DNA from 4 places in the Bradyrhizobium arachidis genome. Region 3 is predicted to be linked to each of the others. Evidence: predicted binding sites of a transcription regulator. Region 3 holds the regulator's gene; each other region holds the start of a gene.

Region 1 (7,624 bases), 3.8 Mb from region 3:
GCGCCTCCACCAACGGCCTCGTCCAGGTGCACCTGATCCCGATGTGCCTCGATTTCGGCATCCCGCAGGTGCAGGCGGCGAGCCTGCTGGCTGCGATGGGCATCTTCGACTTCTTCGGCACCATCATGTCGGGCTGGCTCTCGGACCGCTACGACAACCGCTATCTGCTGTTCTGGTATTACGGCCTGCGCGGGCTCTCGCTGATCTTCCTCCCCTTCAGCGATTTCTCGTTCTACGGCCTGTCCGTCTTCGCGATGTTCTATGGGCTCGACTGGATCGCGACGGTGCCGCCGACGGTGCGTCTCACGGCGCAGAAGTTCGGACCCGAGCGCGCCAATCTGGTGTTCGGCTGGATCTTTGCCGGTCACCAGCTCGGCGCCGGCACCGCTGCGTTCGGCGCCGGCTTCTCGCGGACGGTCTATCAGAGCTATCTGCCTGCGTTCTTCATCGCCGGCGCGCTCTGCGTGTTCGCTTCGCTGATCGTGCTGGCGCTGTCGCGGCAACCGAAGGCCGAGCCGAAGCCCGCGATGGCCTAGTACCTGATCGTGGTGGTGACGCCGAACACTGCGGCGTCACCGATCCGCGAGAGGCCGGTCGGATCGTTCGGATTCGGGATGCCACCGGAGGGGCGCCACACGTACTGGAAGTAAGGTGCAATCAGCCAGCCCGGCTTGATGTGCGCCTCGTAGATCATCTCGAGCAGGGTCTCGTTGCTGCGCACCGGCCCCGCAACGCCGGTGTAGAAATTCGTATCGACATCGAGATTGCGCGCGGTGTTCGAGATCCGCATATAGGCCATCGCCACGCCGAAGCGGTCGAGCGGACGGCCCGGCGTGAAGCCGACGAAGCCGATGCCGCCGTCGAGATAGAGATCGATCAGGTTGCGGTCCGGCGGGCTGTAGGCGATGCGGCCGAACGCGGTGACACCCGGGAGCGAGGCCGAGGTCGTGTTGTCCTTGACCTCCGGTGGGCGGTAGAGCACCTGCTCGATGACGGCGAAGATGCCGTAATTGCCGCGGAGCCTTGCCGGAATGCCGCTGCCATCTGGGTCGGCGATCGACTGCCCTTCCACCGTGAAGCGCTGGCTGTCGAACGAACCATAATGCTTCCACGCGCCCGGCGTGAAATTGCCGGCAAGCGGACGCCCGCCGATATCGATGTCGTAGTTGAAGCGCACCTGCCCGATCACCCAGGGCGGATCGTTGACGCGGAAGGCAAGGCCGTGATGATCGCGCAGCTGCGGATCCTGATCGCCCGGGCCGGACGGATCGCCGTTGAAGACCGCGCCGAACAGCGTGACCTGGTCCGACAGCGTGGCCTTGACGCGGATGCCGGGCACCGCGATCGGCGGCGCCGGGCCGCCGGCCGGAAGGTTGCTCGCCTTGATCGCCGGCCAGCCGAAGGTGCCGTTGATGAAGAGGTCGTCGGTCTGGCTGTCGAAGAACTCGACGTCGGCGGCCTGCTGACCGGCCCTAATGTTGAGGCGGTCGTTGAAAAAACTCTGCTCGAAATAGGCGTTGTAGAGCCGCTGGTCCGGCAGCGCCTCGATCTCGCTGATGGTCGCGAGATTCACCACGTAGTTGCGCGAGAGCCCCTGGCCGTAGATCACGAAGCCGTTGGCGTAGAAGCGGCCGCCGGTCCAGCCGACCAGCTTGTCGAGATCGGCATCGACCGACAGGTCGAGGCGGCCGAAATGGATGGCGCCGCGCTTCACGCCGCCGGAGACGTTGGCAATGTTGTCCGCGATGTAGGTGGCGCCGAAGTTGAGGCCCTTGTTGGCGAGACCGTCATGCCACTCGTTGAACCATTTCGGAAACAGCCATTCGGCCGCGCTCTCGTCCTTGGCGCCGGCGAACGCGTCCGTGCTCGCCAGGGCGAGCGCAATGGCGGCGACGCCTTGCAGCAGCAATCTGTGGGCAGTCCCGATCACGGCAGGCTATTTTTTGAAGATGCCTGTGCGCCGCATGAACAGATAGGCCGCACCGACCGAGCAGATCATCATCGCCGCAGCCCAGAGAAACCCCTCTTCGACATCGGTGAGCGGCAGGCCCTTGGTGTTCATGCCGAAGATGCCGGTAATCAGCGTCGGCGGCAGCAATAGCGAGGTCACGATCGAGAGCGTGTGGAGGTGGCGGTTGCTCTCCTCCTCGTTCTTGAAGCGCAGCTCCTCCTCGAGCAGGCGGCTGCGTTCGCGCAGCTCGACGATGTCGTGGTCGAGGCCGTCGAGCCGCTGCGCCAGCTTGCCGGCATGGATGCGCAGCGCGGGTGCGAGGTGGTCGGTGTTCTTCTGGTCGAGGCGGTGGAACAGCACGCGCAATCCGGTGAGCTGGCGATGCAGCCTGACGCAGGTCCGGCGCAGCCGGCCGAGATTGCGGCGCATGTCCGATTTAACATCGTCCGCGAGGATCTTTTCCTCGATGTCGTCGATCTCCTGGCCGAGCTTGTCGGCCATCCGGTCGAGCGTGTCGGCAACCTCGTCGACGATCTTTTCCAGGAGATGGGCGACGTTGTCGACGCGGTAGCCGCCTTCGAGCACGCGGCGCGTCGCGTCCGCCGAGCACAGCGCCTGATGACGGCCGGAGACCAAGAGATGCTCGGTCATGGCAAAGCGCAGGAACGCGGTTTCCTCCGTCGCGCTGTCGATCTCGCGCACGAGGTCGGAGAACACGCCGTAGACGCAATGGTCGATGACGTGGAGCTGCTGGAACGTGTCGTTCGACAGCAGCAGCTCGCGCGCGAGCGGCGGCAGCGGCGATGCCGCGATCCACGGCCGCACGCGACCATCTGTCAGGTTGAAATGCAGCCAGAGCCGGCCATCATGGCTGGACTCGATCGGCTGGTCGATCGGCAGCGCCTCGGCGCTGCCGTCGGCGTGCAGGCGAAACGCCCAGACCAGGCCCGGAATGGCCGGCTCGGTGTTCTCTATCGCGCTGACAAGCTTTGCCGGCTCAGCCATGGCCAACCCCAACCGTCAACAGATGCCCCGCTCCGGAAGATGGCTGACGGCATCTTCCGGACCCACGGGTACTCAATTACGGCTTTGTTACAGTTTGATGATAGCGAGCCGCCCTACTCGGCGGCCAGCCCGGTCGCGGCGGCTTCGGCTTCCTTGACGTAGTCGTGCACGACGCGGCCGAACGGCAGCGTCAGGTCGGCGATGTAATGGTGCGCGCCGAGGCAGCGGCGAACCGGGAAGTCGGCGACCGGCGCATTGACATGCGGCACCAGATGCAGCCGGCCGGGTCCCATCCAGGAGCCCTTCGGCACGATGTCGATCAGGTTAATCGCAACGAGCTGGCAGACTTCGAGCCGGCCGTCGACGCCGGGGATCATCTTCAGATTAACTTGCGTCTTCGACAGCGTGGCGCGGGTAAGATCGCCGTTGCCGGCCATGCTCTCGTGCTTGTAGCCCATCGTGCCCATGGCGACGAGCTGGCCGGCATATTCCAGCGTGCCGGTCAGCGTGTCCTTGACGATCTCGAGCTTGGGATGGGCGTACTTCTTGGGAAAGCCCCAGATCTCGCGGCCGGCGGCGATCGGCGGATCATCGTCCAGATACATCTGCGAGACGAAGTTGACCTCCTCGCCGTTGAGGCGCGCGGGGATGACGAGGCCGGACTCGGTGTAGCTGCCGAACCCGGAGGAGTCCGGCATCTTGATCCATTCGTAATGCACGATCGGCTGGTCGATCGGCTCCAGCGGCTCAGGCAGACCGGCGCGGATCAGGTCCGGATCGGTCTCGTAGGTGATGACCAGAAATTCGCGATTGACGAAGCGGTACGGGCCGGCCGGATAGCTCGGTCCCGCGGCCGGCATCGACGGAAGTCTCAGCACGTCTTCCCTGCGCATCTTGATCTCCTGTGTGATGCCTCTGTGACGTCCGCGCGCCGGTTCGCGGATATTATGCAAATTGCTAGCCGCCGTCATTGACTGCGATGTGAAGGATTTCCGTCAGCCGCGCGACCTGCCGCCATTCCCGCTGCGGCCAGCATGCATGCGGACGATGCATCGGCGCCGCAATTGTCATCAGGTCGTCACCACCGGACGCAATCGTTTGGAATAGGCAGGAGGCATCGCCCATGGACGCCCGTACGTCGCAACCGACACATTCGACCCACCAGCCCCCTTCGCGCGGCTGGCGGCCCGAGCGCTGCGACCGCGTCGCGCTGGTGCTGCAAGGCGGCGGCGCACTCGGTGCCTACCAGGCCGGCGTCTACCAGGCGCTGCACGAGGCCGGCATCGAGCCCGACTGGGTCTGCGGCGTTTCGATCGGTGCAATCAATTCCGCCATCATCGCCGGCAACAAGCCGGAGAAGCGGCTGGAGGCGCTGCGCATCTTCTGGGAGCGCATCACCAACCGCAAGATCTGGCACTACACCCCCGATGGCGACGTCTTCCGCCAATGGCGCAATCTCTACAGCGCCTGGATGACGTCGGCGATGGGTCAGCCCGGCTTCTTCACCCCGCACCAGGTCAATCCCTGGTTCAGCCCGGTCGGCGCCAGGACCGCGACCAGCTATTACGACACGATGCCGCTGAAGGAGAGCCTGCTCGAGCTCGTCGACTTCGACCTCATCAACGAGAAGAAGGTCCGCTTCGCGGTCGGCGCGGTCAACGTGCTCTCCGGCAACTTCATCTATTTCGACAACGCCCATGACGAGATTGAGCCGGAGCACATCATGGCCTCCGGCGCCCTGCCCCCGGCGCTGCCGATGGTGCGGATCGGCACCGATCATTTCTGGGACGGCGGCATCGTCTCCAATACGCCGCTGCAGCATCTGCTCGACCAGGAGGACGCGCTCAACTCGCTGGTGTTCCAAGTCGACCTGTTCAGCGCCCGCGGCGTGCTGCCGCGCTCGATCCAGGACGTGATGGCCCGCCACAAGGACATCATGTATTCCTCGCGCACGCGCCACAACACCGACGTCTACCGCCGCACCCACAATCTCAAGGTCCTGCTCTACAAGGCCCTGGCGAAGATCCCGGACGAGCAGCTGTCCGACGAGGACCGCCAGCTCAAGGCGAGCCTGCGCAACATGCCAGAGATCGCGATCCTGCATCTGATCTACCAGCAGAAGGCCTATGAGGGCGACGCCAAGGACCACGAGTTCTCGGGCACCTCGATGCGCGAGCACTGGACCTCTGGCTACGAGGACACCAAGCGCACCCTGAAGCGCCGCGACTGGATCAAGATGCCCGAGGAAGGCATGGGCCTCGTGGTGCACGACGTGCACCGGGAGACGGAGAGCGCGTGAAGAGCGCACCTCGCACGAGGCGCCCCAAACAAAAACTTCAAAAACAACCCCATGCACAGTAGCCAGGCATGGCGGATCAATGACTTGCCCGTTCCGCAAGCGGATTTGACACGTCGGGCAAAACACCGGCATATTGGCATCATCGCAGGACTGCGCGGGACGCCTCTGCCCAGGCTTCAACGGACACGTCGCGGCGTATCATCGCGCGACGCGCAAACACCGGGCTCATGCACCAAAGATCGGTAAGCTGCGCTAGGTCCTAGCGGCACGCCAGCGAAGCCTTGGGCCTCAAACTCACTGCAACCCTCACGCACTGCGCCGGTCGCGACCGCCTGCAATCTCCGCTGCGCAGCTTCGTCAATGGTGCTGACGGTAATTCCCCGGAATTGCCGTTGCGCCTGCCCCGGTCTGGGATGCGTCATTCAACGCATCCACTTCGAGACAGACGGCTGCCCGCAGCCGCATCGTACATGGGGTCTGGAGATGATCATGCGCAACATAGCGTCAGTGATGACAATCGTGATCTCGTTGAGCGCGCCGGCTTTGGCCCAGAAGGCCGAGATTGACGCGAACAATGCGAAATGGATCGAACTGTTCAACAAGGGCGATTTTGCCGGGATTGCGTCCCTCTACACCGCCGACGCGATCGCATTCCCGCCCGGCTCCGCGATGGTGCAGGGCCGAACAGCCATCGAGGCCATGTGGAAAGGCATGGCAGAACAAGCGACCGATCCGAAGCTCACAACGGTGGATGTCAAACCGCTTGGGCCTTCCGCGGCACGCGAGATCGGCACGTTCGTCCTGAAGACAAAGGGATCGGCACCGCAGGAAATCACCGGCAAATATGTCGTTGTGTGGGAGAAAGTCGGAGACGACTGGAAGCTCGCCACCGACATCTGGAACGATGGCAAATAGCCGTCTTACGCTTTGCAGGTCCGCTCTGCGCCGCAAGGCATGACAACCTACTGCGAATGTTCGACTGCGATTGCCGTGCGCCGGAAGGATCGCGGCCGTGCCCGGGGATGGCGCGTTGGATCAAAACCGGCGCACCTATTCTTTCGCCGTTGTCATTCGAGACGCCGGCGCTATCGTGCGTATGCGGCACAGCCGCGACATTCATCCGATAATTCTAGTGATGGGAGAATCGCATGAAATTCATAACCACCTGGAGCGTACCCCAAGGCACCTTCAATGCAGCCGTCGCCCGCTTTCTGGAGACCGGAGGCGCGCCACCCGAGGGCGTCAAGATGCTGGGGCGTTGGCATGGCATGAATGGACAGGGATTTGCGATCTCTGAATCGAGTGATCCAAAAGCCATGTATCGTTGGCTCACGCAATGGTCTGACCTGCTCCCATTGACCGTTACGCCTTGCCTCGAGGACGGAGACGCGGGCGAGGTGATGGCGTCGCTCCCCAAACGGTGACCACAAGCGTTGATCATCGATGCACACGTCGCTGCCGCCGCCGAAACCGGCGGTAGTGACGTGCTCGCCAGTGACGACGTCTCAGGACATCATGACCGGGCTTATTGTGTGCTGATGGATAGCGCGTTCCTTCGCAACCGGCTGCAAGTCCCGGGCGTTCGTCGTTGCCCGTCGCCACTCACTTAGGGATGCTCGTTCGCTCCCCTCGGTGAAATAGATGACCCTTGACGATCATTGTGAATGTAACTGCGATGCATAACCAGAGCAGCAGGCTCACCGCCCCGCCGATGAGCAGGCCACGAAAGACGCGTATCCCGTCATCCTCGTCAACGTGCTTCGGGTGCTTGTGACGCGTATGGCGATCGCGTATCGGATCGATTTCACCCATCCGCAATGCAAGGATCGTCCGGTCAAGCACTTCAAGAGGGAATTCTGCCTACCTCCTTCGAGGTACCTCATTCCCGCGATGACAAATGTCGCCCGCTTCACGCGGCCACGGCGAAATTGCGCTCGCGCGGCGCTTCGAACGCCGGCAGCGCGGTCATGTCGTGGAGAAAGACGCGGTCCAGCGTCAGCAGGTCCCGCGTCCCCATAGGTCCTCGCCGTATGGGATTGCCAGATCTTCTCGAACAGCGTTCGCGGCGTGCCCTACTCGCCTGTGATGCCAAGCGCGCGGACAAGCTCGCCCCGCGCCTTGTAGTCGATGTCGATCTGGCGCTTGAAGTCATCCTGGGTGCCGCCCATGGCGACCATGCCCTGCTTGTCGAGCCAGGTACGCATCGTCTCGGTCACCAGGATCGCGTTGATCTCCTTGTTCAGAGCCGCGATCACCGGCGCGGGCGCCTGCTTCGGCAGCATCAGCCCGATATAGCTGATGATCTTGAAGCCGGGATAGGTCTCGCTGATGGCCGGCACGTCCGGCAACGACGGATAGCGCTGCTCCGA
Region 2 (7,624 bases), 3.7 Mb from region 3:
GTAGCCTCCGATCGAGGGGCCTACGAGATCACGGCGGCCGCGGCAAACGCTTCCCTCAGCCGCTGTGCGAGCTCGGCCTTGCGGTAGGGCTTGGTCAGCAGGATCGCCTGGGCATGCGCGCGGCCCTGCTCGACCAGGGTCTCCAGCGCGTAGCCGGAGGTGAACAGGACCGGCAGGCCCGGGCGAATCCGCCGCGCCTGCTCGGCAAGCTCCCAGCCGCTCATGCCGCCGGGCATCACGATGTCGGTGAACAGCATGTCGATACCGGGTTCGGCGCGCAGCCGCTGCAACGCCTCCTTGCCGTTGACCGCGGCAACGACGCTGTAGCCGAGTGCCTCCACCCTGCGAATGGCGGAGGAACGGACGAACGGATCGTCCTCCGCGATCAGGATGGTTTCGTAGCCTCGCGGCGCCGCCTCCTCGCCGTCGGCAAGGTCGCCCGCAGATGGTCCCGCGTCGGCGCGCGGCAAATAGATCCGGACCGTCGTGCCCAGGCGTTGCTCGCTGTAGATCGCGACATGGCCGTCGGATTGCTTGGCGAAGCCATAGACCATGCTGAGGCCGAGGCCAGACCCCTTGCCGACCTCCTTGGTGGTGAAGAACGGCTCGAAGGCGCGTTCGATGACACCAGGCGTCATGCCTTCACCGTCGTCGGTGACCGCGATCATGGCGTAGCTGCCGGATGCGACTTCGGGGTGAAGGGCGCGATAGTCCTCGTCGATCGCAGCCAGCTCCGTGCTCAGCGTCAGGTGTCCTCCTGACGGCATGGCATCCTGCGCGTTGAGCGCAAGGTTCAGCACGGCGGATTCGAGCTGGGCGCGGTCGGCAAAAGCCAGGATCGTGCCGGGGCCGGAAGCGGTCCTGATCTCGATGTCCTCGCGCAAGGTGCGTTTGAGCAGCTTGAACATGGACTCGAGCAGGTTGCGGCAATCGATCGTCTGCGGCTGGAGCAGCTGGCGGCGGCTGAACGCGAGCAGTCGCTGCGTCAGCTCGGCGCCCCGTTCGCCCGACAGGCAAATGTCGTCGGCAAACCGTCGCAGGTCAGGCCTTGCCTTGAGCTGCTCGCTCAAATGCTCGGCGTTGCCGATCATGACGGTGAGCAGGTTGTTGAAGTCGTGCGCGATGCCGCCGGAGAGCTGGCCGACCGTCTCCATCTTCTGCGCCTGCTGGAGTTGCTGCTCGGTCAGCTTGCGCGCGGTGAGGTCGTGGACGATGCCGACGAAGATCAACTCGCCGTCCTGCCGGGCCTGGCCGACCGAGAGGTCCATCGGAAAGGTCGATCCGTTCCTGCGCAGGCCGACGGCCTCGCCGCCGGTCGCGAAATGCCTCGCGCGGCTGTCGGGCGCGGCGTCCGCGCCTGAAATCAACATGCCGACGTTCCGGTTCATCACCTCGCCGGCCTGATAGCCGAACAGGCGCTCGCAGGCCGGATTGAACAGCAGGATGCGGTCCTGCGCGTCGAACAGGATGACGCCGTCGACCGCGGTCTCGACGATCGCGGTGAGGCGCACCACGCTCTCGCGCATCGCGCGCTGGGCTTCGCCGACCTGCTTGAGCAGGAGCGTCGCGTCCCGGCGCTTGATCTCCTCCTCCTCGAGCGCGGCCTGGACCTGCCGCAGTTCGAACGGAGAGGGGACCGTCAGGATCTTCGGCAGCAGCGGCCAGAGCGCGCCGGCAGTGAAGATGGAGGCCGCGGCCGTGACCGCCTTGACGAGGCCCTCAATGCCGTAGATCGGGACCCAGAGCGTGTAGATCGCCAGCACATGGGTCAGGCCGCAGGCCATGATGAAGATCGCGAACGCCCAATAGACCCAACCGAATTTGAGGTCGCGCCGTTTGGTGACGAAAATGGCGAGGGCGAAGGGAATCGAGAAATAGGCGGCGGCGATGATCGCGTCGGAGACGACATGGAGCCAGATCAGTTCGGGTTCCCACAGCAGGCAGATGCCGTGCGGCGAGAACATCGAGGAGTCGAGGATGCGTTCGAGAAAGGCCCACATGGTTCCACCCCAAGCTGGCATTCGAGGCTTCTCGGGCCGGGGCGGCCCGCATCGCTGCTGCCGTTGGACGGGTCCCGCCGCCCAACGTCTCACGCATGGACACACACGCCGAACGCGAGACCGTACCAAGGGGACGGCGCGGTTGCATTTTGCAAGCCCGCACGATTGCGGGCCGCCGGTGCCGCGCCGGATCGGCTCCACCTGATTCGCGGGGCCGTCAGCACAGCGAATCACGGCTGGCCGCGGCCCGCAACGCTTGCTGGCGTTCCACGGCCGCGCTAGGACAGGCCATGGCGCAGTTCCTATCAAGCAAATGCATGCCGCGATGACGACGCCGGTCGCACTCACCATCGCCGGCTCGGATTCGAGCGGCGGCGCCGGCATCCAGGCGGACCTGAAGACCTTTGCCGCGTTCGGCGTCTACGGCGCCTCCGCGATCACGGCGCTGACGGCGCAGAACACGCGCGGCGTCACCGGCATCCACGCGGTGCCGGCCGATTTCGTCACCGCGCAGATCGACGCGGTGTTCTCCGATCTCGAGGTCGGCGCGGTGAAGATCGGCATGGTGGCCCAGGCCGCCAGCATCGATGCGATCGCGGCCGCGCTGACGCGCTGGAAGCCCCGCCATATCGTGCTCGATCCCGTGATGGTCGCGACCTCCGGCGATCGCCTGCTGGCGTCCGAAGCCGTGGACGCGCTGCGCACGCGACTGATGCCGCTCGCCTCCGTGATCACGCCCAATCTGCCGGAGGCCGCCGCGCTGCTCGACGAGCCCGTTGCGGCCAGCGAGGCGGAGATCGAGCGTCAGGGCCGCCGCCTGCTGGCGCTCGGCTGCGGCGCGGTGCTGATCAAGGGCGGCCACGGCGAGGGGGCCGAGAGCATCGACTATCTCGTAAATTCGGAAAAAACGATATCACTTGCCGCCCCGCGCGTCGCCACACGCAACACCCATGGCACCGGCTGCTCGCTGTCGTCGGCGGTCGCGGCCGGGCTCGCCAGGGGCGAAGATCTCGAGCGCTCCGTGCAGAGCGCCAAGGCCTGGATCAGCGCGGCGATCGCCGCCGCCGACCGCTTCAGCGTCGGCCACGGCCACGGGCCGATCCATCATTTCCACAAGTTCTATTGACGCCGGCCTCGCGCGGCACGGCGGCTCCCGGCGTTAACCAATAACGCCTTGGGGTTCCGTAGCTTTGCGGGCGGTCATCGCCGCTTCATGTCGCCTGATTGTCGCATGCGACTGATATTCGCGGGGAGGGCGAGGCAAGGTTTGATTCGTAACTGAGGGTGCCTCAAAGGTTCAATCGTCATCCCCCTGTCACGGGAAATTGTTACGGGCGGTCGCATGGGAAGTTACGATGTGAGTGACGAGAGCCCGGAGCGGCGCTTTCGCACGTTGTTCATCTCCGACGTTCATCTCGGAGCCCGCGGTTCTCAAGCCGACCTTCTGCTCGACTTCCTGCGCTACCACGATGCCGATACGATCTATCTCGTGGGCGACATCGTCGACGGCTGGGCGCTGAAATCGAGCTGGCACTGGCCGCAATCGCATAACGACCTCGTCCAGAAGCTGCTGCGCAAGGCGCGCAAGGGCGCCAAGATCATCTACGTGCCCGGCAATCACGACGAGTTCCTGCGCAACTATTACGGCACGCATTTCGGCGGCATCGACGTCGTCGAGAACACCGTCCACACCGGCGTGGATGGCAAGCGTTACCTCGTCATCCACGGCGACATCTTCGACCTCGTGGTGCAGAACGCGCGCTGGCTCGCGCATCTCGGCGACAAGGCCTACGACTTCGCGATCCAGATGAATCGCTTCGTCAACTTCTTCCGCCGCATGTTCGGCGTGCCCTATTGGTCGCTATCGCAATGGGCCAAGCAGAAGGTCAAGAACGCGGTCAACTATATCGGCGCGTTCGAGCAGGCGCTCTCCGCCGAGGCACGGCGCCATGACGCCGACGGCGTGATCTGCGGCCACATCCATTACGCCGTGATCCGCGACGAGAACGGCATCCGCTACATGAACTGCGGTGACTGGGTCGAGAGCTGCACCGCGCTGGTCGAGCACGACGACGGCAATTTCGAGATCATCACCTGGGCCGACCAGCTGCGGAAGCCGGCACAAGTTCCGCAGGTGGCAGCCAGAGCTGCGTAACAGAGGCGGCTTGATGCGCATCCTGGTCGCGACCGACGCCTGGCACCCGCAAGTCAACGGTGTGGTTCGGACGCTGACCAAGCTCGCTGAGGCCGCCAAGGGGCTCGGTGTCGAGTTCACGTTCCTGACGCCGCAATCGTTCCGCACCTTCGCGATGCCGAGCTATCGCGACGTGCGGCTGGCGATGCCGCGTCCGGCGCGGATCGCGAAGCTGATCGAGGAAGCGCGCCCCGACAGCATCCATATCGCGACCGAAGGGCCGATCGGCCTGATGGTCCGCCGCTATTGCCGCCAGCGCAAGCTGCCGTTCACGACCAGCTTCCACACCCGTTTCCCCGAATATGTCCGCGCCCGCGTGCCGGTGCCGGGCTCACTGATCTGGCGGGCGCTGCGCCGCTTTCACGCGCCGAGCCGCGCCGTGATGGCGGCGACGCCGGCACTCGCCTGCGAATTGACCGAGCGCGGTTTCGACAATGTCGTGTTGTGGCCGCGCGGCGTCGACACTCACTTGTTCCATCCCCGCGCCATCGACCTGTGCCTGCCGGCGCCGGTGTTCCTCTCGGTCGGCCGCGTCGCGGTGGAGAAGAACCTCGAAGCCTTCCTTGAGCTCGACCTGCCTGGCACCAAGGTGGTCGTCGGCGACGGCCCGGCGCGCGCCTCGCTGGAAGACGCCTATCCCGATGCGATCTTCCTAGGAGAGAAGCACGGCGAGGCACTGGCGGAGATCTATGCCGCCGCCGATGTTTTCGTCTTTCCCAGCAAGACCGACACGTTCGGCCTGGTGCTGCTGGAGGCGCTCGCAAGCGGCCTGCCGGTTGCGGCCTTTCCGGTGAAGGGCCCGCGCGACGTGATCGGTGATGCGCCGGTCGGCGCGCTCGATCACGACCTACGCAGCGCGTGTTTCGCGGCGCTCGGGATCTCCCGGCAGGACTGCGTCGAGTTCGCCGCCAACTACACCTGGGAGGCCTCGGCCCGGGTCTTCATCGACAGCATCCAGGCGGTCGGCGCTGTGCTATCAGGCAGGAATGGGGCAGATCCGGTTAGTTTCGTAGCCTGAAAACCGGGATTCATCGCGCGGAGGTGTCTTGCCCGCGCTCAGGCTGCCGCGATAAGTTCGGGCCATGACCGAACAGCTCCTTCCGATCGGCCCTGCCGATATAGATGCCGCAGCGCGCGTGATCGCGCCCTACGCCATCCGCACCCCGCTGTTGTCCTTTCCCGTGCTCAACGAGCGTGTCGGTGCCAAAGTGTTCCTGAAGCCGGAGATGCTCCAGCGCACCGGCTCCTTCAAGTTCCGCGGCGCCTTCAACAAGGTGTTCTCGATCCCGCAGGACAAGCGCGCCGGCGGCGTCGTCGCGTTCTCCTCCGGCAACCACGCCCAGGGCGTGGCGGCGGCAGCCAAAATCCTCGACATGCAGGCAACCATCGTGATGCCGGCGGACGCGCCGCTGTCGAAGCGCGAGCGCACCAAGTCCTACGGCGCCGAGGTCGTGCTGTATGATCGCGACAAGGACGACCGCGAGGCGATCTCGCGCGGCATCGCCGAGAAGCGCGGCGCGACGCTGGTCAAACCCTATGACGATCCGTTCGTGATCGCAGGGCAGGGCACCGCCGGCCGCGAGATCGCAGAGGACATGGCGGCACTCGGCCTTGCTCCCGATATCGTGGTCGCGCCGGCCTCCGGCGGCGGTCTGATCGCGGGCGTTGCGACCGCCGTGAAGGCGCGTTATCCGCAGGCCGAGATCGTCGTGGCCGAGCCCGAGTCGTTCGACGATCACGGCATTTCGCTCACCGCCGGCCATCGCGAGCCGCATCCGCCTGCGGGCCGCACCATTTGCGATGCGCTGATGGCGCTGATGCCTGGCGAGATGACGTTCGCCATCAACAGCAAGCTGCTGGCGCGTGGCGTCACAGCATCGGACAAGGAAGTCGGCGCGGCCGTCGGCTTTGCCTATCGTGAGCTGAAGCTCGTGGTCGAGCCGGGCGGCGCGGTGGGTCTTGCCGCGCTGCTGGCGGGACGCCTTGATGTTGCCGGGAAGAACGTCGTGATCGTGCTCTCCGGCGGCAATGTCGATGCGGATCTGTTTGCCGAGCTGGTGGCTTGATCCTCTAATCGACATGATCCGCCTCTTCCCGTCGGGAAGCAATCGCATGTGAGATGAGTGTTGGGCGCGCTGATGCGTCCACGGCGTCATGGCCGGGCTTGACCCGGCCATCCACGCCTTTTCTGACGGCACGAAGAACGTGGATGCCCGGGACAAGCCCGGGCATGACGACCTCTTCCAAGCCTGCAAGGGCTGCGAGAACCCGTGTTCCCCGACACGACAAAGGGGCAGAGCGTCGCCGCTCTGCCCCTTCTGCTGTTGCGCTGATCGCGATCAGTGCATGAAGCCGCCGCGGCGATTGTTGCCGCCATTGTTCATGCTCGGCGCCTGGTTCATCGACTGGCGGAAGTTGTTGCCGCCGTTGTTGACCATGCGGTTGGTCGTATTGAGCTGCGGGCGATTGTTGTTGTTCTGCTGGTTGTTCTGCACCTGCACCTTGTTCACCGGATTGTTGTTGAGCTTGACGATGCCGGTGTTGCCGTTGTTGACGCGGATCGGATTGGTCTGCGTCTGAACGACCGGCTTGGTGTCGACAGTCGTGCCGCCCTTGCCGACGTTCACCGGCATGCTGACGATCTTGCCCGGGTTGCCGTTGCCAGTGCCTTTGCCAGTACCGGTGCCATTGCCGGCGTTCGGCGCGTTGTTGGTCGCGGGCAGGGTGATAATCTTGCCGGTGCCGCCACTATTGTTGGTCGTGTTGGTCGGCGCAGGCAGGGTGACGATCTTGCCCGGGTTCTGCGAGGGCGTGCCGTTCGGCTGGTTGTTACCCGCCGGCAGGTTGACGACCTGGCCGCCATTGCCGAGCTTGCCGATCACGTTGCCGTCGATCGGCTTCTGCACGACCGGCAGGTTGGCGTTGATCTGGCCACCACCATTACCCTGCTGCATCAGCGGCATGTATTTGGGCTGGCCGAGATTGCCGACCTTGAACGTCGGGGCAATGTTCTGCGGCGCCAGGAACTTGGTCGCTTGCATCAGGGGGATCAGCTTCGGCTGCGCTGCAAGCTTCAGTGCGGACGAGCCATAGGGGCTGTTGCCGTAGCTGTCGTAGAAGCTCTGGTAGCCGATCGGCGAGTTCGCCAGCACCGCCTTGTGCCAGGCCTGCGTGAGCAGCAGGTTGTTGAGCAGCCAGCGGATGTGGTCGCACAGCGGGTCGTGCGGGTACATCTGGATGAACTCCTGATAGTACTCCGGCCGGCCCTCGGACAGGACGTAGTCATAGGCCTGGCGCGTCGAGCGGCTGGGCAGGTTGGAGGCCATCTGCACCACAGGCGCATTCAGCGGCGCGCGGTTGGCGGCAACGGCGGTGTCGCCGAAGAAGGTGAAGTCGCTCGTCAGCGACGAGCTCTCCCAGGGGATCTGCG
Region 3 (7,624 bases):
CAATGTAGTAGATGCCGCCGGACCGTATGATCGCGCCAAGGCATTGAGCGCGTTCAAGCTCGGTGACCTCACCTTCTACTGGATCACGCGCCTCAGCGCGATCTCCGTGCTGCTGATCCTCGGCGGCATCATTGTTTCGCTGATCGTCGGTGCCTTCCCGGCGATGAAGGAATACGGCCTCTCGTTCCTGTGGACGCAGCGCTGGGCGCCGTCGGCAGATCCCCCCGTGCTCGGCGCGCTCGGCCCGATCTACGGCACGCTCGTCACCTCGTTCATCGCGATGCTGATCGCCATTCCGGTTGGACTTGGCATCGCCATCTTCCTCACCGAGCTCTGCCCGCAATGGGCGCGCCGCCCGATCGGCATGGCGATCGAGCTGCTCGCCGGCATCCCCTCGATCATCTACGGCATGTGGGGCTTCTTCGTGCTGGGCCCGTTCCTGGCCAACACCTTCCAGCCGTTCATGATCAAGATCTTCGACGGCATCCCCGTGCTTGGCGCGATCTTCGCAGGTCCCCCGTCCTATCTCAGCCTGTTCAACGCCTCGCTGATCCTCGCCATCATGGTGCTGCCCTTCATCACCTCGATCTCGGTCGACGTGTTCAAGACGGTGCCGCCGGTGCTCAAGGAAGCCGCCTACGGCGTCGGCTGCACCACCTGGGAAGTCGTCCGCAGCGTCGTGATCCCCTACACCCGCGTCGGCGTCATCGGCGGCGTCATGCTGGCGCTCGGCCGCGCGCTCGGCGAGACCATGGCGGTGACCTTCATCATCGGCAACTCGTTCCGCATCTCCTCGTCGATCTTCGCCCCGGGCACCACGATCTCGGCGGCGATCGCGTCCGAGTTCGCCGAAAGCGACGGCCTGCACCAGTCCGGCCTGATCCTGCTCGGCCTCCTGCTGTTCGTGCTGACATTCTTCGTGCTCGCAGCCGCGCGCCTGATGCTGCTGCGTCTCGAAAAGAAGGCGGGGAAGTAACATGAACCCGATTTACGCACGCCGCCGCCGCATGGACATCGTCATCCGCGCGCTCTGCCTCGCCGCCGCCGCCTTCGGCGTCACCTGGCTCGCGCTGATCCTGCTGACGCTGTTCTACAACGGCCTGACCGGGCTCAACCTCCAGGTCTTCACCGAAAACACCCCGCCGCCCGGCTCGACCGAGGGCGGCCTACTCAACGCCATCGTCGGCTCGGTGATCATGACCGTGCTCGGCGTCGGCATCGGCGCGCCGCTCGGCATGTTCGCCGGTACCTATCTCGCCGAGTACGGCCGCAACGACAAGCTGACCTCGGTGATCCGCTTCATCAACGACATCCTGCTGTCGGCGCCCTCGATCATCATCGGCCTGTTCATCTACGGCGCTGTGGTGGTGCCGATGCGCGGCTTCTCGGCGATCGCCGGCTGCCTCGCGCTCGCCGTGATCGTCATTCCGGTGGTGCTGCGCACGACTGAGGACATGCTGCTGCTGGTGCCGAACGCATTGCGCGAGGCGGCCTCCGCGCTCGGCCTGCCGCGTTCGCTGGTGATCAAGCGCATCGCCTATCGCGCCGCGCGCTCGGGCCTCATCACCGGCGTGATGCTGGCCACCGCCCGCGTCGCCGGCGAGACCGCGCCGCTGCTCTTCACCGCGCTGTCGAACCAGTTCTTCAGCCTGAGCCTGAACAAGACGATGGCCAACCTGCCGGTGACCATCAACAACTTCGTGCAGAGCCCCTACGCCTACTGGAAGCAGCTCGCCTGGAGCGGCGCCCTGCTGATCACGTTGACCGTGCTTGCCCTGAACATTGGCGCGCGCATCCTGAGCGCCGAGAGGACCGCAAAATGAGCGATATGTCAGTTACCGTCAGTACGCCCGTTCAGCACGGCTCGCAGCCGCTACCCGATGCCCCGGCCAAGGTGACGGTGCGCAACCTCAACTTCTATTACGGCGAGCATCACGCGCTGAAGAACATCAACCTGACGCTCGGCACCAACCGCGTCACGGCGTTCATCGGCCCGTCGGGCTGCGGCAAGTCGACCCTGCTGCGCATCTTCAACCGGATGTACGACCTCTATCCGGGCCAGCGCGTCACCGGTCAGTTGATGCTCGACCAGACCAACATCCTCGACCCCAAGCTGGACCTCAACCTGCTGCGCGCCCGCGTTGGCATGGTGTTCCAGAAGCCGACGCCGTTCCCGATGACGATCTACGAGAACATCGCGTTCGGCATCCGCCTCTACGAGAAGATATCGAAGTCCGAGATGGACGACCGCGTCGAGAAGGCGCTGCGCGGTGGCGCCCTCTGGAACGAGGTCAAGGACAAGCTCAACGCGTCCGGCCTGTCGCTCTCGGGCGGCCAGCAGCAGCGCCTCTGCATCGCCCGCACCGTCGCGGTGCGGCCCGAGGTGATCCTGTTCGACGAGCCCTGCTCGGCACTGGACCCGATCTCGACCGCCAAGGTCGAGGAGTTGATCCAGGAGCTGTCCGAGAACTACACCATCGCGATCGTCACCCACAATATGCAGCAGGCGGCCCGCGTCTCTGACAAGACCGCCTTCATGTATCTTGGCGAGCTGATCGAGTTCGACGACACCAGCAAGATCTTCACGTCGCCGAGCGATCGGCGGACGCAGGATTACATCACCGGCCGGTTCGGCTGAGGAGACGGGATATGGGTTCTGAACATACCGCAAAGGCCTTCGACACCGACCTCCAGGAGCTCACGCGCCTGGTCGCCGAGATGGGCGGCCTCGCTGAGCGCATGATAGTCGATTCCGTCGACGCGCTGATCCGCCGCGACGTCGCGCTCGGCCAGCGCGTGGTCGCGACCGACGCCGAGATCGACGCGCTCCAGAAGAAGATCGAGGAGCGCGCCGTTCTCACCATCGCCCGTCGCCAGCCGATGGCGGTGGACCTGCGCGAAATCGTCGGCGCGATGCGCGTCGCGACCGATCTCGAGCGCATCGGCGACCTCGCCAAGAACATGGGCAAGCGCGTCGCGGCGCTGGAGACGGACTTCCATCCGCTCAAGCTGTTCCGCGGCCTCGAGCACATGACCGACCTCGTGCAGCAGCAGGTCAAGTCGGTGCTGGACGCCTACGCCGCGCACGACCTGCCGGCGGCGATGGCGGTGTGGAAGGGCGACGAGGAAGTCGACGCCATCTGCACCTCGCTGTTCCGCGAGCTCCTCACCTACATGATGGAGGATCCGCGCAACATCTCGTTCTGCATCCACCTGATGTTCTGCGCCAAGAACATCGAGCGCATCGGTGACCATGCCACCAACATCGCCGAGACCGTGTTCTACATGATCGAGGGCCAGGCGATCACCGACAAGCGGCCGAAGGGTGACATGACGACCTTTGCCACAACGGTCCCGAATAGCTGAAGAGTCAAGGAGCGACGACACCATGGGCGCACGCATTATGGTGGTTGAAGACGAGGAAGCTCTCACCGAGCTGCTTCGCTACAACCTCGAAGGCGACGGCTATGACGTCGAGACGGTGATGCGCGGCGACGACGCCGACACCCGTCTCAAAGAACACATCCCCGACCTGATCGTGCTCGACTGGATGCTGCCGGGCCTCTCCGGCATCGAGCTGTGCCGGCGGCTGCGCACCCGCCCGGAGACCAAGCAGCTGCCGATCATCATGCTCACCGCGCGCGGCGAGGAGAGCGAGCGGGTGCGGGGGCTTGCGACTGGCGCCGACGATTACATCGTCAAGCCGTTCTCGGTGCCGGAGCTGCTGGCGCGCGTGAAGGGCCTGCTCAGGCGCGCAAGCCCGGAGCGGCTCGCCACCGTGCTCGCCTATGGCGACATCGAGCTCGACCGCGACAAGCGCCGCGTCGCGCGCTCGGGCCGGCCGATCGATCTCGGCCCGACCGAATATCGCCTGCTGGAGTTCTTCCTCGAGCATCCGGGCCGCGTGTTCTCGCGCGAGCAGCTGCTCGACAGCGTCTGGGGCCGTGACATCTACATCGACGAACGCACCGTCGACGTGCATATCGGCCGCCTGCGCAAGCTGCTCAATCTCGGTCGTGAGCAGGACCCGATCCGCACTGTCCGCGGCGCCGGCTACGCGCTCGACGACCGCTTTGCGAAGGCGGAGCAGACGTAAGAACGATTGCAAGCGAGCAAAATAAAAGCGCGCCAAGTGGCGCGCTTTTTTATGTCACGGGTCGTCCCGGCCGCGTGCCGGGACGATGTCGTTTGAAGCAGCGTTCAGCGCGTGCCGGGCTTTGCCGGCGCACGGCGACGATCCGCCGCCGGCTGGTAGGCGACGCGCGAGTGCTGCGCGCAATAGGGCAGGCCGGAAAGCGCCTTGCCGCCGCAGAAGAAGAAATCCGGACTCGAGGGATCGCCGACCGGCCAGTGGCAGGTCGCCTCGTTCAGCTCCAGCAGCGACAGCCGCTGGCTCATCGGCACCACGTTATCGTAGGTGACCGGCTCGGCCTCCACCTCGACCTCGAAGGCCTGCGCCAGTGCGGTGTTGCCGCGCGAGATCGGACGGCTCACGCGCATCATGTGCTGCGCGGGGCGGGCCTTGCGCGGCCGGGGCGCTGCCGATGAGGGGCTCTTGGCGCGGCCGGACAGGCCGAGCCTGTGCACTTTGCCGATCACGGCATTGCGGGTCACATTGCCGAGCTCGGCCGCGATCTGGCTGGCCGAAAGTCCGGCCTCCCAGAGCTTCTTCAGCTGCTCGACGCGATCATCGGACCAGGTCAAAACCGTCATTGCACCCTTTCCCTCGCTGCCGGCCAGCCATCCTGGGGCCTCACAGCGAATGCCTAAGCCTTGAAAAACCCGTGCCGCCAGAATCCCTTAAGGCTCGCCGGGCACGCAGGATGCGCCCGAACGTTTACGCCGGTACATGAGGACTCTTGGGATCAGAACTGCTGCACGAGATGTCGTATCTGACAGTCCAAACGCTACAATATGGCGTGACTCGCGCGCAAGAGTCCGCCGACTCGCTTCCACATGTTCCGTGGTGAAAATCCCGCAAAATCGGCACCGCAAGACTACGGATTCAGCGTTTCCCGGGGCTTTCGGGCGGCATTGACACCCGTCTCACCAGGCATAAGATAGTCGCACGTGCCGCCCTTAAAAGGCGGCACGTTTCGTTTTCCGGGCCGGTTAATGGTGCGTTGCGCAATGCACTCAAGCCGTCCGCAACATCCAAGTGATCGTCATGACCAACAGCGCCGCGCCGCATTTGCTCCCCGTTTTCGCCAGGGCCGACCTCGGTTTCGAGCGCGGCGAAGGCTGCTGGCTGATCGCGACCAATGGCGAGCGCTATCTCGACTTCACTTCGGGCGTCGCGGTGAACGCGCTCGGCCATGCCCATCCCGCGCTGGTCAAGGCGTTGCAGGAGCAGGCGACGAAGCTGTGGCACATGTCGAACCTGTTCCAGAGCCCCGACGGCGAGAAGCTCGCCGCGCGCCTGTGCAGCGAGAGCTTTGCGGACTTCGTGTTCTTCTGCAATTCGGGCGCCGAAGCGCTGGAGGGCGTGATCAAGCTGGTCCGCCATCATCACTTCTCCAAGGGGCATCCGGAGCGCTACCGCATCATCACCTTCGAAGGCGCCTTCCACGGCCGCACGCTGGCAACACTGGCTGCAACGGGATCTGCAAAATATCTCGAAGGTTTCGGTCCGCCGATGGACGGCTTCGACCAGGTGCCGCATGGCGACATCGAGGCCGTGAAGAAGGCGATCGGCCCGCAGACCGCCGGCATCCTGATCGAGCCGATCCAGGGTGAGGGCGGCGTGCGTTCGTCGCCGCCCGCCTTCCTCAAGGCGTTGCGCCAGCTCTGCAACGAGAAGGGCCTGCTGCTCGCGTTTGACGAGGTGCAGACCGGCATGGGCCGCACCGGCGATCTGTTCGCGCATCGGCGCACCGGCGTGACGCCTGACGTGATGTCGCTGGCGAAAGCGCTCGGCGGCGGCTTCCCGATCGGCGCGGTGCTGGCGACCGCAGAGGCGGCCTCCGGCATGGGGCCCGGCTCGCACGGTTCGACCTTCGGCGGCAATCCGCTCGCGATCTCGGCTGCGAACGCCGTTCTCGACGTCATGCTCAAGCCCGGCTTCTTCGATCACGTGCAGAAGATGTCGCTGCTGCTCAAGCAGAAGCTCGCCTCCGTGATCGACCGTCATCCCGACGTCGTCAGCGAAGTGCGCGGCGAGGGGCTCCTGATCGGCATCAAGGCCGTGGTGCCCTCCGGCGATCTGGTCGCGGCGCTGCGCAACGAAAAATTGCTCACGGTCGGCGCCGGCGACAATGTCGTGCGTTTCCTGCCGCCTCTCATCGTCACCGAAACCGAGATCGAGGATAGCGTCGCGCGGCTCGAGCGCGCCTGCACGGCCCTTGCCGGCAACAAGCGGGCGGCAAGCTGATGAGCAGTTCACCCAAGCATTTCCTCGACATCAACGAGCTGCCGCTGACGGAGCTCAAGCGCATGCTCGCCGCATCCTCCGCGATGAAGGCGAAGCAGAAGGCGCACCAGCCGGTGAAGCCGCTCGAAGGCAAGACGCTGGCGATGATCTTCGAGCGTCCCTCGACCCGCACCCGCGTGTCGTTCGACGTCGCCATGCGCCAGCTCGGCGGCGAGCCGATCATGCTCACCGGCGCCGAGATGCAGCTCGGCCGCGGCGAGACCATCGCCGACACCGCGCGCGTGCTGTCGCGCTATGTCGATGCCATCATGATCCGCATCCTCAACCACGAGGCGCTGCTGGAGCTTGCGCAACATGCGACCGTGCCCGTGATCAACGGCCTGACCCGGCGCTCGCATCCCTGCCAGGTGATGGCCGATCTCATGACCTATGAGGAGCATCGCGGCCCGATCGAGGGCCGGACGGTGGCCTGGACCGGTGACGACAACAACGTTCTCGCTTCTTGGGCGCACGCCGCCGAGCGCTTCAAGTTCAAGCTCAATGTCGCAACGCCGCCGGAGCTCGCGCCGAAGAAGGTGATGCGCGACTGGATCAAGGCGACGAACGCGCCGATCGTGCTCGGCACCGATCCGGAGGCCGCCGTAAAGGGCGCCGATTGCGTTGTCACCGACACCTGGGTGTCGATGGGCGACAAGGAAGGCGAGCACCGTCACAACGTACTCAAGCCTTACCAGGTCAATGCCAAGCTGATGTCGCTGGCCAAGCCCGACGCGCTGTTCATGCACTGCCTGCCGGCTCATCGCGGCGAGGAGGTCACGGATGAGGTGATCGACGGCCCGCAATCGGTCGTGTTCGACGAGGCGGAAAACCGCCTGCATGCGCAGAAGGGCATTCTGGCCTGGTGCTTCGACGCGGTGAAGTAGGCGCGTTGGAATTCGCCGCGGCCGCCTCATACACTATCGTCGTCCCTGCGAACGCAGGGACCCATACCGCGGTCACTCTCTTGTGGCAGGCTGGCAGAGGCTAGAGGCTGACAGTCTTCGTCAAACCCAGGCCTGTGGTTATGGGTCCCGGGTTCGCGCTTTGCGCGCCCCGGGACGACATCGAATCTGCAGGATCGTGTGCGATCATAACCGCATCAGGAACACGCCGCCTCGCAGCCCTTCCATTTTCGCCCTCCGACCCCAGATAAAGCGCCATGGTTTTCCAATCCCCTGACATGAAAACCGGGCCTGAAGGCCCGGTTCGCGCGCC
Region 4 (7,624 bases), 160 kb from region 3:
AGCGGGGAAAGCCTGTCATTGCCCGAACATAACCGGTTTATGCCGCAACGACAGCCTCGCGCGGCGTCGGCGCAGTTGCGAGCAGCCGCGTCGCATCGGTGAGGTGCACGAGCTTGCCGCCCGAGATCACGGCGATCAGCCGCGGCCGCAATGGCGCCGTGTCGTCGACGAGGATGATGTCGGCCCGGCGGCACTCCGCGAGCACGCCGCGATCGGTGAGGCCGGTCGCGCGCGCAGGTCCCGCAGAAACGAGGCTCCAGGCCTCGGTCAGCGGCAACATGCCGTCGGCGGCGAGGCGGAACGCGGCGAGCAGCTGCGCGGGATAGTAATAGTCCGAGGCCAGGACCGAGCAGAGCCCCTTGGCGATCATGTCGGACGCCTTGGTCCAGCCGGTGTGGCTGCCGCCGCGCACGACGTTCGGCGCGCCGTAGACGATGGCATCGCCATGGCTTGCCGCGGCGCGCGCCGTCTCCTCGTTGATCGGAAACTCCGCGATGTCAGCGCCAAGCTCGCGAAACTCCCGGCGCATCGCCGGTGTCGCGTCGTCATGCGAGAGCATCCGCACTTCGGCTGCGCGAGCAACCGCGGCCAGTCGCGAGACGGAAGCCGGAACCTCTGCGGCGCGCGCGACCACGCGATCGACCAGCTTGTCAAAATCCTCAGCCGACAGCCCCGTGCGCTCGACCATGCGGTTGCGCTTGCGCGGCTTGGCCATATCGGCAACCGTGCCGTCCATGTGGTCGTTGAAGGCGAACAGGTCGACGCGGCCTTCGGCGAGCCACTGGGTCATCTCGGCCTCGGCGTCGAGATTGTAGGTCTCGTGCCTCAGGTGGAAGCGGGTGTCGGCGGCGAATTGCGGACGCTGGCGTTCGATCGCCTCCATCAGCCCGCGTGCGTTGTCGGCGCTGCGCAGGCCCGGCTCCCACGAGCAGGTGGTGGCGTGGAACACAGTGGTGATACCGTTGCTGATCGCCTGGCGGTCGCTGTCAGCGAGCGCGACGTCGATCGGAAAGTCGACGCCGGCGCGCGGCATCATCTGCCGCTCGAAGGCGTCGCCATGGAGGTCGACGATGCCGGGCAGCACCAGGAGATTGCGCGCATCGATCGAAAGCCGCGCCCGGCCGCGCGAGGCATCGACCTCGGCGATATCAGTTCCGGACACGAGAAGCGATGTCTCGATGAGCTCGGTGCCGATCAGGGCCCGGCCGCCCTCAATGAAAATGTCTGTCACGCGACCGCGCTTCGTTTGCTGGTTGTGGAATTCGTCCGTGCTTCGTATGCCGCGAGGAAATCTTCAATCCCGAGTTTGCGGAAATTGGGCAGTGCTTCACGCAATTTGTCGTGATCCCAATCCCACCACGCGAGCTTGGCGAGCCGCCCGGCGATTTCTTCCGAGAACCGTCGCCGCACGATGCGCGCCGGATTGCCGGCGACGATGGTGTAGGCCGGGACGTCCTTGGTGACGATGGCGCCGGCTGCGATCACCGCGCCGGTGCCGATGTTGCGGCCCGGCAGCACGATGGCGCCGTGGCCGATCCAAACGTCATGGCCGATATGGACGTGATGCTGGCGCCGCCAGTCAAAGAACTCGGTGTCATCGCTCTCGCCTTCGAAATAGGCGCTGGACCGATAGGTGAAGTGCGCTTGCGTAGCGCGATGCATCGGATGATTGCCCGGATTGATCCGCGTCATCGCTGCGATCGAGCAGAACTTTCCGATCGTCGTGTAGGTGATCTGGGCGTCGTTCACGACATAGGAGTAATCGCCCATCGCGACTTCGTGCAGGATGGTGCGCGCGCCGACCTCGGTATAGGCGCCGAGCCTGGTCTCATGCAGTTTTGCGGAAGCATCGATGGTCGGTTGAACCGAAAGCTTCTTACCGGCCATGTTACATCCGTAATGCGAGGGCGGGCACTCCTCTTCGAGTGGCTTGATGACGATGTCATGACGCGGTGATGACAGGGGACGAGGTGTGTAGGATCGCCGCACCGCAACGCGTGTGTCACACAAGTGTCAAGCGCCGGCGTTAGCGGTGGCTTCCAGCTACTCTGGAGCCCTGCATGCTGGTGGTTGAAGGTCTGACGTGCCGCTTCGGCGCAAAAGCCGCGGTGGACGACGCTTCGTTTCAAATTTCCCCCGGCGGCTTCGTCGGTGTGATCGGGCGCTCCGGCGCCGGCAAGTCGACCCTGCTGCGGACCATCAACCGTCTCGTGACGCCGACGCAGGGCCGCATCGTGTTCGACGGTCTGGACGTCACCGCGTTGCGCGGCAAGGAGCTGCGGCAGTGGCGGGCGCGTTCGGCCATGATCTTCCAGCAGTTCAACCTGGTCGGCCGGCTCGACGTGCTGACCAACGTCCTGATGGGGCGCCTCGCCACCATCCCGGCCTGGCGCTCGCTCTCGCAGATCTGGCCCGAGCAGGACAAGGCGCTGGCGATGTCCGCGCTCGAGCAGTTCGACATCGCTTCGCTCGCCGCGCAGCGCGCCGACCAGCTCTCCGGCGGCCAGCAGCAGCGCGTGGCGATCGCCCGCGCCCTGGTGCAGCAGCCCGACATCATCCTCGCCGACGAGCCGATCGCCTCGCTCGACCCGCGCAACACCAAGATCGTGATGGATGCGCTTTTGCGCATCAACAAGCACTTCGGCATCACCGTGCTCTGCAACCTGCATTCGCTCGATCTGGCGCGCACCTATTGCGATCGCCTGATCGGCATGGCGGCGGGCCGCGTGGTGTTCGACGGCGCCCCGTCGGCGCTGACCGACCTCGTTGCGCGTGAGCTCTACGATCTCGAAGCCGCCGACGTCATGGGCGGAGCATCTGCACCGGCGCCCGAGGGCGTTCCCGCACTTGGAACGGCTGCGGCGGCCTGAGCCGCGCCGCTTCCGTTATTGCCCAGTTTTTGCGTCAACCGATCCCAACCGATCAAGAGGGTATCATGATCACTCGCAGACTCATCCTTGCCGGCGCTGCCGCGCTCGCTTTCGCCTCGTCGGCCTCCGCCGAAGACTGGAAAGCCAAATATCCCGAGCTGACCTTCGCCGTTGTTCCGGCCGAGAACGCCTCCGGCGTCACTGAGCGCTGGACCCCGTTCGTGGAATATCTGTCGAAGCAGCTCGGCGTGAAGGTCACGCTGCGCATCGCCAACGACTACGCCGCCGTGATCGAAGGCCAGCGCGCCGGCAACATCCACATCGCCAGCTACGGCTCGGCCTCGTTCGCCCGCGCCCGCCTGACCGGCGTCAAGACCGACGCCTTCGCCAACGACATCAACGCCGACGGCTCGACCGGCTACTACTCGGTGTTCTTCGTCAAGGCGAGCAGCCCCTACAAGAAGGTCGACGACCTCAAGGGCAAGAACCTCGGCCTCGTCGACCCGAACTCGACCTCCGGCAATAACGTGCCGCGCTTCGAGCTTGACAAGATGGGCATCGCGGATGCCGACAGCTATTTCAGCAAGGTCGTCTTCACCGGTAGCCACGAGAACGCCATGCTGGCGCTGTCGCAGGGCACGGTCGATGTTGCCGCCAACCAGTGGACCAGCGACGACGATTCCACGCTGGCGCAGATGCTGACCAAGGGCATGCTGAAGAACGCCGACGGCTCGGCGATGAAGAAGGACGACTTCCGCATCATCCACAAGTCGGCGCCGATCATCAACGGCCCCTATGCCTACAACTCCGACCTGCCGGAAGACGCCAAGGCCGCGATCGCCAAGGCGTTCTTCGAGGCGCCGACCAAGGACAAGGCGGCGTTCGACCGTCTCTCCGACGGCCAGAAGAAGGGTTTCCATCCCGCCACCACCAAGGACTGGGATGGCACGATCGAACTGATCAAGTTCGTCGATGCGCTGCGTAAGAAGAAGGCGTCCTGAGCTCTCAGGACGAGCTACTCGAGCCGGGTCGACGGACCCGGCTCTTTCTCTTTTTTGACCGACCACTGTTCCTGATCCGATGACCGTCGCGGTTTCGATCCTCCCCGAGCAGCAGCTCGCCGCGCTCAACGCGGCCTACCGTCAGGCGGTCGCACGCAAGCGGCTCCGCCTTCTGTTGGGAGTCGTGATCTTCGCGGCCGCGCTGGTTCTCGCCGCCATCGGCGCCGAGGTGAACCTGCGCACGCTGTTCACCTATTTCGGCAACTTCATCAGCTATTTCGACCGCATCCTCACGCTCGACAACGGCCAGCGGGTCTGGACCGATTTCGGCGAGTGGCTCTGGGGCTGGCGCAAATGGTTGAAGATGTTGGGCGAGACCCTGCTGATCTCCTATGTCGGCACGCTGATCGGCGCGACCTTCGCCTTTGGCCTGAACTTCTTCGCAGCTGAAAACACCTCGCCGTCGTCCTGGCTGCGCTTCGCGGTCCGCCGCCTGCTCGAATTCGCGCGCACTGTGCCCGGCATCGTGTTCGCGCTGGTCTTCGTGATCGCCTTCGGGCTCGGACCAATGGCCGGCGTGCTCGCGATCGCGATCCACTCCACCGGCGCGCTCGGCAAGCTGTTTTCCGAGATCGTCGAGAACGCCGACATGAAGCCGGTCGAAGGCATCCGCTCGACCGGCGCGAGCTGGCTCGCCTGCATGCGGTTTGCGATCCTGCCGCAGGTCACCGCGGGCTACGCCAGCTATGCGCTGCTGCGCTTCGAGATCAATGTCCGCGAGGCCTCGGTGATGGGTTTCGTCGGCGCCGGCGGCATCGGCCAGGAACTCGTCGTCGCAATCCGCAAGTTCTACTACTCCGACGTCAGCGCGATCCTGCTGTTCATCATCATCACCGTCTTCATCATCGACATCTCCACCGGCTGGCTGCGTGGCCGTCTGTTCGGCAGGGAGGCGCGGACGTGACGCCGCAGGAGGTCGATACGCGCGAGATGCGTGCGCGCTACCCCGACGTGTTCGACCGGCCGGCCTCGGCGCGGCTCGCGATGCCGGCGATGATCGTCGCGGCGTTCGCGATCCTGATTTACGGCCTCGTCGATCTCGATTTCTCGCCGTCGCGGTTCTTTGCTGGCCTCAGCCAGCTCGGCTGGATCAGCCTGATGATGATCCCGCCGGATCCGGGCTCCTCGCTGCCGATCTATTTGAAGGCGCTCGGGGAGACGCTCTCGATCGCGCTGCTCGGCACCACGCTTGCGGCAGTGTTCGCGCTGCCGGTCAGCCTGCTCGCCGCGCGCAACGTCATACCCTCGCAGATCCTGCGCTTTCCCGTGCGCCGGTTCCTGGATTCGATCCGCGGTGTCGATACGCTGATCTGGGCGCTGGTGTGGATCAACGTCGTCGGGCTCGGTCCGTTCGCCGGCGTGCTCGCCATCGCCGTGTCGGATTTCGGTGCGTTCGGAAAACTGTTCTCGGAAGCGATCGAGGGCGCCGACCAGAAGCAGGTCGAGGGCATCCGCGCCTCCGGCGGCAGCGCGCTGCACGAGATCCGTTTTGGTCTGTTGCCGCCGGTCCTGCCCGTGATCGCCGGCCAGGTGCTCTATTTCATCGAATCCAACACCCGCTCGGCCACCATCATCGGCATCGTCGGCGCCGGCGGCATCGGCCTCCAGCTCGCCGAGCAGATCCGCGTCCTGGAATGGCAAAAGGTATCGTTCCTGATCCTGATGATCCTGGTCGCCGTCGCCGCGATCGATTTCATCTCGGGCAAGCTTCGGTTTGCGATCATTGGGCGAAGGGCGGTCGCCTGAGCACAGGTGCCGTAGGGTGGGCAAAGCGAAGCGTGCCCACCACTTTTCGCGAATCTCGGAAAGATGGTGGGCACGGCGCGATCGCGCCTTTGCCCACCCTACGGGTCCGGTTTCGTGAAGAGAGACCCCCTACGACTCCACCAAGAACTCCACCCGCTCCGCCGCAAAGCGTGAGTGCTTGGTCACCAGCGGCTTACCGGCGAGATCGTGGTCGGTGGCGTCGACCACCAGGATCGGCCGGCCCAGCGGCAGATCCAGCCGCGCCGCATCGGTGGCATCGACGATGCCGGCGGTGATCCGCGTCGCGCCGCGGCGATAGTCGCGCACGCCAAAATGCTCGAGCAGCTTCGTCATCGAGCGCGTTTCGGCGAACACCTCGCCGGCGCCGGGAAACAACTCCGCTGACAGCCAGGTGGTGGAGACGCAGATCGGCGTGCGGTCGGCGAGCCGGATCGCCTCGATCCGCACCAATGGCGCGCCGGTCTTCAATCCCAGCTCGCGCGCCAGCTCCCGCGTCGCGACGTCATCGGTCGCCTCGATCAGGCGGCCATGCGGCTCGCGGCCGTCAGCGCCGACGATCTCGGAGAAGCGCGTGCGCGAGCGCAAGGGATAAGCGAGCTTCTGCGCCTCGACATAGGTTCCGCTGCCGCGCTCGGCTCGCACCAGGCCACGCTCGGCAAGCGCCGCCAGCGCCCGCCGCACGGTGTGGCGGTTCACGCGATAGGTTTCGGCGATCTCGATCTCGCCCGGCAGTTTGTCGCCGGCCGCAAAGCGGCCGTCGGCAATGCCGCGTTCGATGCCATCGGCAACGAGGCGCCACAGCGCGACGCCCGAGGAGGCGGTGTCCTGCATACTCATGTCGCTGGAAAGCCTACTCCAGAAATCACACGTTTGTCACGAAACAGTCATGGCGCTTCCGTATCAAGTTGTCTATTATCATAGACAACTTGGATTCGGCAAGTTGTGTCGAAAAGCTCGGTGGATCAGGTGACCCAGCACAACAACCAGCAAGCCCAGCGCAAGGCCGCGATGGCCGTGCTGGCGCATGCGGAGGCGGGCGAGATCGCCGCCCGCCTCCGCGCTATCGCACTGCCCGATCATCAGGATCTGCGCGCGCCGGAGAACGGCCTCGTGATGCTGCGCGGTCGGGTCGGCGGCGACGGCGCGCCGTTCAATCTCGGCGAAGCCACGGTGTCGCGTGCTGCGGTGCGGCTTACGAGCGGCGAGGTCGGCTTCGGCTATACGCTCGGACGCGACGGCGAGAAGGCGCGGCTGATCGCGCTGTGCGATGCGCTGGTGCAGTCGCGGGATTTCGGCGCCGCCGTCGAGCGCGACGTAATCGCGCCGTTGCGCGAGCAGCTTATGGTCGAGCGCAAGCAGGTGGCGGCGGAGACCGCCGCGACGAAGGTTGATTTCTACACCATGGTGCGCGGTGAGGGGTGAGGTCATGACCACGATTGCGGAATTGCCGCCGGGGTTCGCCGACAAGGTGTTGTCGGCGCAATCGACCTTTCGCTCGGTGATGGATGCGATGGCGCGGCCGGGCTCGGTCCAGCGTATCGTGCCGATGGCGGGCGCGCCCGACATGATGATGCGCGGCACCGCCGCGATCGCGCTCACGCTGTTCGATCACGACACGCCGCTCTGGCTCGATGCGCGGATCTCGGAAAGTTCCGACGTGACGAAATGGCTGAAGTTCCACACCGGCGCGCCGGTGATCCAGGATTCCTCGATCGCGAGCTTCGCGCTGATCAGCGACGGTGTCCTGCTGCCGGCGCTGGAGCGCTTCGCGCTCGGCACCAATGAATATCCGGATCGTTCGACCACGGTGATCATCCAGGTCGAGAGTCTCGATGCCGGCCGCGGCTTCGAGCTGCGCGGCCCCGGCATCGACGGCGTCGCGACGCTCCAGGCCTCGATCAAGCCGGCCGATTTGTTCGAGCGTCT

Evidence for each region. Region 3 encodes PhoB, which activates phosphate uptake and scavenging genes when phosphate is short. Its sites were predicted from a motif close to TGTCATNNANCTGTCAT; they were not measured.
Region 1: the regulator PhoB is predicted to act here: its motif matches at 4,022-4,038, upstream of WN72_RS20730 (acetoacetate decarboxylase).
Region 2: the regulator PhoB is predicted to act here: its motif matches at 3,303-3,319, upstream of WN72_RS32140 (UDP-2,3-diacylglucosamine diphosphatase).
Region 4: the regulator PhoB is predicted to act here: its motif matches at 6,570-6,586, upstream of phnF (phosphonate metabolism transcriptional regulator PhnF).

What each region holds. Positions count from the first base shown of each region.
Region 1 is NZ_CP030050.1:4,502,322-4,509,945, reverse strand. It holds gene WN72_RS20745 (MFS transporter) at 1-536, shown strand, start outside; gene WN72_RS20740 (carbohydrate porin) at 533-1,930, opposite strand; gene WN72_RS20735 (transporter) at 1,937-2,956, opposite strand; gene WN72_RS20730 (acetoacetate decarboxylase) at 3,070-3,849, opposite strand; gene WN72_RS20725 (patatin-like phospholipase family protein) at 4,080-5,255, shown strand; gene WN72_RS20720 (YybH family protein) at 5,739-6,170, shown strand; gene WN72_RS20715 (DUF3303 domain-containing protein) at 6,404-6,679, shown strand; gene WN72_RS20710 (Bug family tripartite tricarboxylate transporter substrate binding protein) at 7,328-7,624, opposite strand, start outside.
Region 2 is NZ_CP030050.1:6,825,437-6,833,060, reverse strand. It holds gene WN72_RS32150 (hybrid sensor histidine kinase/response regulator) at 21-2,000, opposite strand; gene thiD (bifunctional hydroxymethylpyrimidine kinase/phosphomethylpyrimidine kinase) at 2,326-3,126, shown strand; gene WN72_RS32140 (UDP-2,3-diacylglucosamine diphosphatase) at 3,343-4,155, shown strand; gene WN72_RS32135 (glycosyltransferase family 4 protein) at 4,169-5,212, shown strand; gene WN72_RS32130 (threonine/serine dehydratase family protein) at 5,277-6,260, shown strand; gene WN72_RS32125 (caspase family protein) at 6,534-7,624, opposite strand, start outside.
Region 3 is NZ_CP030050.1:706,484-714,107, forward strand. It holds gene pstC (phosphate ABC transporter permease subunit PstC) at 1-976, shown strand, start outside; gene pstA (phosphate ABC transporter permease PstA) at 978-1,823, shown strand; gene pstB (phosphate ABC transporter ATP-binding protein PstB) at 1,820-2,638, shown strand; gene phoU (phosphate signaling complex protein PhoU) at 2,650-3,366, shown strand; gene phoB (phosphate regulon transcriptional regulator PhoB) at 3,389-4,096, shown strand; gene WN72_RS03320 (GcrA family cell cycle regulator) at 4,201-4,713, opposite strand; gene WN72_RS03325 (aspartate aminotransferase family protein) at 5,168-6,370, shown strand; gene argF (ornithine carbamoyltransferase) at 6,370-7,293, shown strand; gene WN72_RS03335 (Hsp33 family molecular chaperone) at 7,569-7,624, shown strand, end outside.
Region 4 is NZ_CP030050.1:870,848-878,471, forward strand. It holds gene WN72_RS04085 (DUF1045 domain-containing protein) at 1-19, opposite strand, end outside; gene WN72_RS04090 (alpha-D-ribose 1-methylphosphonate 5-triphosphate diphosphatase) at 38-1,231, opposite strand; gene WN72_RS04095 (transferase hexapeptide repeat family protein) at 1,228-1,887, opposite strand; gene phnC (phosphonate ABC transporter ATP-binding protein) at 2,061-2,870, shown strand; gene phnD (phosphonate ABC transporter substrate-binding protein) at 2,936-3,871, shown strand; gene phnE (phosphonate ABC transporter, permease protein PhnE) at 3,951-4,835, shown strand; gene phnE (phosphonate ABC transporter, permease protein PhnE) at 4,862-5,677, shown strand; gene phnF (phosphonate metabolism transcriptional regulator PhnF) at 5,807-6,535, opposite strand; gene phnG (phosphonate C-P lyase system protein PhnG) at 6,656-7,120, shown strand; gene phnH (phosphonate C-P lyase system protein PhnH) at 7,125-7,624, shown strand, end outside.